Arthrobacter globiformis: one gene and its partner. Each later gene encodes a partner of the first gene's protein in a complex. Links are inferred from orthologs where the notes say so. Each region holds a gene or a part of one and is shown in the gene's direction. Other genes may lie near its edges.

Region 1 (3,808 bases):
GTCCGGCTGCAGCGCATGACCGAGCACCGTGGAATGACTGAAGCGGATGCCCGTTCACGGATGGCCGCGCAGGCGTCCCGGCAGGACAGGCTCGCCGCGGCGGACGTGGTCCTCACCAATTCGGGCACGCGCGAGGAGTTGCTGGCAGCGGTGGACGGGCTGTGGGACGAGCGGCTGCTGCCTTTCGCGCGGAACATCAGCCAGGCCACAGTGGCCGCCCGCAGGGGCGCGCCAGTCCTGGCCACGCCGAACTCCGACTGGCCGCGCCAGGCTGCAGGCCTGGCCGAGCGGCTGAAGGTCGCGGCGCCGGAGGACATCCTGGCTGTGGACCACATAGGATCGACGTCGGTTCCCGGCCTCGAGGCGAAGGACGTCATCGACCTGCAGCTCGCGGTCTCTGATCTCGCCACGGCAGACCGGATTGCGCCCCTGCTGGGTGCCGCGGGGTTCCCGCCCTGGCCGGGCATCCTGATGGACAGCCCCCACGGACGCCACGACCCCGCTGCCTGGTCCAAGCGCCTGCACGGCAACGCCGATCCCGCGCGTCCCGTAAACCTCCATGTCCGGGTGGCAGGTTCACCGGGTTGGCGCTTCGCCCTCTGCTTCCGCGACTGGCTTCGCGCCGACCCGGCCGCACGGGAGAAGTATGCAGCGGAGAAGCGCCGGGTGGCAGCCCTGCACGCCTCCGATGCCAACACCTCCGGCTATGCCGACGACAAGGAGGCCTGGTTCCGCGACGTCGCGGCTCCCGGAATGGAACGGTGGGCCGAAAGCAGCGGCTGGCAGCCGCCGTCGTACGTTTCCGATTCCGCCAACGCGGCCCAGAGGTGACAGGTGCAGCCCAAAGCTGAATCAGGGGTTCCTGTCAGTGGCCGGCGGTAGATTAGATACATGAGTCTTGCGCAGGAGATCAACCGCGTCGTTGCCCCCTTCGAGGTCATCAGCGAGTTCCAGCCGGCCGGTGACCAGCCGGCGGCCATCGCCGAACTCACCGAACGCATCAAGAACGGTGAAAAGGACGTGGTCCTGCTGGGCGCCACGGGCACCGGCAAGAGCGCCACGACGGCGTGGCTGGTGGAGCAGGTGCAGCGGCCCACCCTGGTGATGGTCCAGAACAAGACCCTCGCGGCACAGCTCGCCAACGAGTTCCGCGAGCTGCTGCCCAACAACGCGGTGGAATACTTCGTCTCCTACTACGACTACTACCAGCCCGAGGCCTATGTGGCGCAGACGGACACCTTCATCGAGAAGGACTCCTCCATCAATGAGGAAGTGGAACGGCTTCGCCACTCCGCCACCAACGCCCTGCTGACCCGCCGCGATGTCATAGTGGTGGCCACGGTGTCCTGCATCTACGGCCTCGGCACACCCGAGGAGTACATCGCCGGTATGGTCACTCTCCGCAAGGGCGAGGAGATGAACCGCGACCATTTGCTCCGGAAGTTCGTCGCCATGCAATACGTGCGCAATGACATGGACTTCCACCGCGGCACCTTCCGGGTCCGCGGAGACACCGTGGAAATCATCCCGATGTACGAGGAACTGGCCATCCGGATCGAGTTTTTCGGCGACGAGATTGAAAACATCCACACGCTGCATCCGCTGACCGGTGAAGTGATCCGGGACGAGGAGGAAATGTACGTCTTCCCGGCCTCGCACTATGTTGCCGGGCCCGAGCGCATGGCCCGAGCAATCAAGCGGATCGAAGACGAACTCGCCGACCGGCTGCAGGTCCTGGAAAGCCAGAACAAACTCGTCGAAGCCCAGCGGCTGCGGATGCGCACCACGTACGACCTCGAGATGATGCAGCAGATGGGCTTCTGCAACGGCATCGAGAACTACTCCGTGCACATTGATGGCCGTGCCCCCGGTACGGCTCCGCACTGCCTCCTTGATTATTTCCCTGACGACTTCCTGCTGGTGATCGATGAATCCCACGTCACCGTCCCGCAGATCGGCGCCATGTACGAGGGCGATATGTCCCGCAAGCGGAACCTGGTGGACTTCGGGTTCCGCCTGCCCTCCGCCATGGACAACCGTCCACTCAAGTGGGACGAATTCCTCCAACGCGTAGGCCAGACCGTTTACTTGTCCGCCACTCCCGGAAAGTACGAACTTGGCAAGGCTGACGGCTTTGTCCAGCAGATCATCAGGCCCACCGGCCTCATCGACCCCGAAGTGGTCGTCAAGCCCACCAAGGGCCAGATCGACGACCTGCTCGGTGAAATCAAAACGCGGACAGAGAAGAATGAACGTGTCCTGGTCACCACGCTTACCAAGCGCATGGCGGAGGACCTGACCGACTACCTCCTGGGCCACGGAGTGAAGGTGGAGTACCTGCACTCGGACGTGGACACCCTGCGGCGCGTGGAGCTGCTCCGCGAACTCCGGATGGGCACGTTCGACGTCCTGGTGGGCATCAACCTGCTCCGGGAAGGCCTGGACCTGCCCGAGGTCTCACTGGTGAGCATTCTGGACGCCGACAAGGAAGGCTTCCTGCGGTCGTCCACGTCGCTGATCCAGACCATCGGCCGTGCCGCACGTAACGTCTCCGGACAGGTGCACATGTACGCCGACCGCATCACGGACTCCATGGCCCACGCCATCGAGGAGACCAACCGGCGCCGGGCCATCCAGGTGGCGTACAACACGGAAAGAGGCATCGATCCGCAGCCGCTGCGGAAGAAGATCGCCGACATCACTGACCAGCTGGCCAAGGAAGACGCCGATACCCAGGAGCTCCTCAACAACAACCGCCTCGCCAAGGGCGCCAAGCGGGGCAAGTCCGCCGCCAAGGGCGCGGCCACCGTCCGCGCCGACGGGCTGGCAGCGGCACCTGCAGAGGACCTGGTGGGGCTGATCGAACAGCTGACCGAACAGATGCACGGAGCGGCCGCCGAGCTGCAGTTCGAAGTGGCTGCCCGGATCCGCGACGAGGTTTCCGAGCTGAAGAAGGAACTGCGCCAGATGCAGTCGGCCGGGCACGCCTAAGGCTGACAGGGGCGCGGCCGGTCGGTAAGCCACGGGGCGCGACGTCACCTGGCGCATCGGGCGCCGCCTCTAGGGTAAAGTTGAGGTCACGTAGGGGAGTATCCCAAGCGCTACGAACGTCAGCACGCAGGGCACAGATGCCCTGCCGGGCGTAGCGGGCAGCCACATCAGCACCAAGTGCACAGGTTCGCCGGAGAGACTTACACCGGTTTTCTGTACCCTGCGAAAGGCATTTTTGTGGAACTTCCCGTCTGGTTCGAGGTCGGCTCGTTCGTCGTCCTCGGCATCATCCTCCTCATGGACCTGCTTCTGGTAGTGCGCCGTCCGCACGAACCCTCAATGAAAGAAGCCGGCCTCTGGGTGGCCTTTTACGTGGCACTGGCCCTCGTGTTCGCCGGTGCCATGTTCATGTTCACGGGACCCGAGTACGGCAGCCAGTTCGTGGCCGGCTGGGTGACTGAATACAGCCTCAGCATCGACAACCTGTTTGTTTTCATCATCATCATGGCCCGCTTCTCGGTGCCGCGTAAGTACCAGCAGGAAGTGCTGATGGTGGGCATCATCATCGCGCTGATCCTGCGCGGCATCTTCATCATGCTCGGCGCCATCGTGATCGAACAGTTCAGCTGGGTCTTCTACATCTTCGGCGCCTTCCTCCTCTGGACCGCCTGGAAGCAGGCGCAGGACGAGGGTGAAGACGAAGAGGACAAGGAAAACGCCCTCATCAGCAAGCTCCGCAAGGTCATCCCCATGTCGGAGAAGTTCGACGGCGGCAAGCTGCGCACCACGGTCGACGGCAAGAAGGTGTTCACCCCAA
Region 2 (3,931 bases), 1.6 Mb from region 1 along the record:
CTGCAGGGCTCCACCTACTGGTGCTCAGCCATCGCCCTCAGGGACGAATCCGATGTGTTGCTAGGAGCCATTTTCCAGCCCGAGGAGGACAAACTCTGGATCGGCGGCAAGCAACGCGCCACCACCCTCAACGGCGATCCCGTCACCACCTTCAAGGAGGACGGAACCAACCGCAACGCCGCCGACCTGTCCCACCTCGGCGCCGCCACCTACATCCACCCGCGCTGGCTCTCCGACCCGATGTGCGCCATGCCGTGGCACGCCGCCGCGACCTCGGCCGCGACGCTGCGGATGCTCGGATCTGGCTCGTGCGACCTTGGTCGCGTCGCTGACGGGCAGCTTGGCTGCTGGTTCCAGCACAGCTGCCCCGAATGGGACTGGCTTCCCGGAAAAGCGATCGTGACGGCCGCCGGCGGCGTTGCCGGCAGCGTCCACGTCAACGGCCTGGAATGGTTCATGGCGGGAGGAACGACGGCGGTGCACCAGCTGCGTGCCGCCCTCGAGTCAGGCTCTGTCGACTAGATGTCCGTTCGCCGGATCCCCGTCGGGACCTCCCCGCAGCGGGGTTATCCACAGGGCGGAATCCAGTGTCAGCCCCACCGCCTAGACTTGTAGTCACCATGGATATGTTGTTTGACCCCTACGCTGACGGTCCGTTCAAGGCTGGTTCCCACGCCGGTGCCATCACCAAGTCGCGCCCCGAAACAGGGCTGATGGCGCCCGGGTTCGGCGGCGGCCCGGGTGAACCCGCGGGCCGCCCGGCAGGCGGCCCCGCGGCCGGACCGGCTGGTGGGGGCCCGGCAGAGGAGCATGCGCGGCACCACCTCCCTGACGCCGGGGCGCTGCTGGCCGGCCTGAACCCGCAGCAGGAGGAAGCGGTCAAACACTCCGGCAGCGCACTGCTGATCGTGGCCGGAGCCGGCTCCGGCAAGACCCGCGTCCTCAGTAACCGGATCGCCTACCTGATTGCCACCAAGCGGGCCCACCACGGCGAGATCCTGGCCATCACGTTCACCAACAAGGCCGCCGCGGAAATGCGCGAACGCATCGAGGCGCTTGTTGGCGGCAGGGCCAAGGCCATGTGGATCTCCACGTTCCATTCGTCCTGCGTCCGGATCCTGCGGCGCGAGGCCGCCAACGTCGGCCTGAACTCCAACTTCTCCATCTACGACTCCGCCGACTCCCTGCGGCTGATCACGCTGGTGGCCAAGAACCTGGACCTGGACCCCAAGAAGTTCGCGCCCAAGGCCATCCAGCACAAGATTTCCGCGCTCAAGAACGAACTGATCGACGACGACTCCTTCGCGTCCGCCGCCAACCACAGTGACCCGTTCGAAAGCGCCGTGGCCGACGTCTTCAAGGGCTACACCCAGCGGCTGCGCCAGGCCAACGCCATGGACTTCGATGACCTGATCGCGCAGACGGTCTACATGTTCCGGGCCTTCCCGGCGCTCGCAGATTCCTACCGGCGCCGGTTCCGGCATGTCTTGGTGGACGAATACCAGGACACCAACCACGCGCAGTATGCCCTGGTCCGGGAAATCGTCGGCGAGGGGCCGGGGGCGGCGGAGCTGACCGTCGTCGGCGACTCGGACCAGTCGATCTACGCGTTCCGCGGCGCGGACATCCGGAACATCGTGGAGTTCGAGAAGGACTACCCCGACGCCCGCACCATCAAGCTGGAGCAGAACTACCGCTCCACCCAGAACATCCTGACCGCGGCCAACTCCGTAATCTCCCGCAACCCCAACCGCCCCGAGAAGAGGCTCTGGACCGCGGAGGGCGAGGGCCATAAGATCATCGGCTACGTGGGCGAGAACGAGCACGACGAAGCCCAGTTCATTGCCAAGGAAATCGACCGGCTCCAGGACGAGGACAACCTCCGCCCCGGCGACGTCGCCATCTTCTACCGCACCAACGCCCAGTCCCGTTCCATCGAGGACGTCCTGGTGCGCGTGGGGCTGCCGTACAAAGTGGTGGGCGGCACCAGGTTCTACGAGCGCAAGGAAATCAAGGACGCCCTGGCGTACCTGCGCGTGCTGGTCAACCCGGACGACGACGTCAACCTCCGCCGCGTCCTCAACGAACCCAAGCGCGGGATCGGGGACCGGGCCGAGGGTGCCGTGGCGGCCCTCGCCGAGCGGGAGCGCACGTCCTTTATCGCTGCGGCCCGCCGCGCCGACCAGGCGCCCGGCATGGCCACCCGCTCCGTCAACGCGGTGCTCGGCTTCGTGAAGCTCCTGGACGACCTCGCCGAGGTCGCCGCAGGTTCCGGCGCCGCGGCCGCGCTCGAGGCGGTGCTGGAACAGACCGGCTACCTCGCCACGCTGCGCTCCAGCAACGATCCGCAGGACGAGTCCCGGGTGGAGAACCTCGCCGAGCTTGTCGCCGTCGTCCGTGAATACGAGCGCGACAATCCCGAAGGATCCCTGGGCGCCTTCCTCGAGCAGGTGTCCCTGGTGGCCGACGCTGACCAGATCCCGGACGCCCCTGGTGCGGACATCGACGCCGCGGTGGCGGAGGCAAAGCGGCTGGGCGTGGTCACGCTCATGACGCTGCACACGGCCAAGGGCCTCGAATTCCCCGTGGTGTTCCTGACCGGCATGGAGCACGGGCTCTTCCCACACCAGCGTTCCGCAACGGACCCCAAGGAACTGGCGGAGGAGCGCCGCCTCGCGTACGTGGGACTGACGCGCGCCCGGAAGCGCCTGTACGTCACGCGTTCCGAGGTCCGCAACATGTGGGGGCAAAGCCAGTACAACCCGGCCAGCCAGTTCCTGGAGGAAATCCCCTCCGAGCTCGTCGAATGGAAGCGCGAGGGCACAAGCCGGCAGGCCGGCGGCTGGGGAAGCGACGCCGCCATCGGATCGAGCCGGTACAGCGGATCCTTCTGGGGCGCCGGATCGGCCCGCGGCACCCGGGCCGATTCCTCCGCGGGCTTCAACGCCGACGTTCCGGCCGCCGTCGCGAAAAACCGCGTGCAGCCGCAGAAGGAAGTCATTGCGGTCAGCGTGGGGGACAAGGTCAACCACACCAGCTTCGGCAACGGCACCGTGCTCGCCGTCGAAGGCGCCGGGGACAAGACCGTGGCTAAGGTGAAGTTCGACGTCGGCGAGAAGCGACTGCTGCTCCGTTACGCGCCGCTGACCAAGATCGACGCCTGAGCGTGCCGGTGCGGCGCCTGGATCGCGTTGCAGGCCGGGCGCTGCTGTTCCCGATGGCGCTGTTTTCATTGACTCTGGCTGGCTGTTCAGTAACCGTCGCGGATCCGGAGTACACCCCTCCGCCGCCGCTGCCAGCCATGGAGCAGCTGAAACAGGCACCGCTCACAGACCCCGCGGGGTTTGCCGCAGGGGAAGACGTGCTGGCGTTCGTCACCGCGGACCGGAACGCGGTGTGCGCCCTGACCTCAGCCCGCGGACCGCACCTGAATCTGCCCTACGAAACCAACAACTTCAGCGATTCCGACAACCAAAAACTGGCAACCGTGCCCGTGGCGCACTGCGAGCTCGCGGTGTATCCCGCACCGGCAGCAACGGACGTCGGTGACGACTGCTCGGGAACCGGGCTCGGCTATCTGGGCGGCGCGGCACTCCTGACGCCCAGCCGGGCCGGGTACGGTGAATGCCGGTCCGGCGTCACCCAGATGGAGGCTGAGTACGGGCCAAAGGGCACGCGCAACGGGCCCGTCTCCAAGCTTCCCGTCCTGCCTGAGGGCGGCAACCTTGAACGGAACGGCCTGCGATGCTCCGCATACCGCTCGGGGGTGGCCTGCGGAAACGTCTCAGGCGGCGTCGGTTTCTTTGTCAGCCGGGATCATTACGAACTCATCTCCGCGAACGGCAAAAACGTCCAAACGGCGCCCACCAAGGCCTCAAAAACCCCGTAATCTAGGGGTTTTTCTACGGTCCATAGAATAGTGTCCTTACTC

What was found. The genes of interacting proteins can lie anywhere in the genome.
Region 2: the proteins of uvrB (region 1) and pcrA are in contact, whole or in part, in a crystal structure (PDB 7EGT), measured with the Thermus thermophilus proteins. The link is inferred for Arthrobacter globiformis from one-to-one orthologs. Residues at the interface, in WP_096411307.1 of Thermus thermophilus: Glu23, Leu25, Arg26, Asp27, Gly28, Glu29, Arg30, Phe31, Arg55, Glu326, Asp327, Phe328, Glu379, Ser382, Gln383, His398, Gly400, Arg401; in WP_096412145.1 of Thermus thermophilus: His654, Arg656, Phe657, Gln666, Asp668, Glu669, Lys680, Arg681, Leu682, Ser683, Lys685, Tyr686, Ala687.

Annotation. Positions count from the first base shown.
Region 1 is NZ_JAUSZX010000001.1:2,777,794-2,781,601, forward strand. Bases 443-3,441 are described here. They hold uvrB (excinuclease ABC subunit UvrB), read left to right. Parts: upstream 443-891; coding sequence 892-2,991; downstream 2,992-3,441. Other genes in these bases: coaE (dephospho-CoA kinase), read left to right, coding at 443-831; QFZ23_RS12990 (TerC family protein), read left to right, coding at 3,229-3,441. Also shown: more of coaE, read left to right, coding at 1-442; more of QFZ23_RS12990, read left to right, coding at 3,442-3,808. UniProt on the Escherichia coli protein: The UvrABC repair system catalyzes the recognition and processing of DNA lesions. A damage recognition complex composed of 2 UvrA and 2 UvrB subunits scans DNA for abnormalities.
Region 2 is NZ_JAUSZX010000001.1:1,185,527-1,189,457, forward strand. What follows is about bases 271-3,392. They hold pcrA (DNA helicase PcrA), read left to right. Parts: upstream 271-620; coding sequence 621-3,164; downstream 3,165-3,392. Other genes in these bases: QFZ23_RS05555 (inositol monophosphatase family protein), read left to right, coding at 271-522; QFZ23_RS05565 (hypothetical protein), read left to right, coding at 3,218-3,392. In the rest of the region: more of QFZ23_RS05555, read left to right, coding at 1-270; more of QFZ23_RS05565, read left to right, coding at 3,393-3,889. UniProt on the Escherichia coli protein: A helicase with DNA-dependent ATPase activity. Unwinds DNA duplexes with 3'-5' polarity. Translocates on single-stranded DNA with 3'-5' polarity. Initiates unwinding more efficiently from a nicked substrate than double-stranded DNA.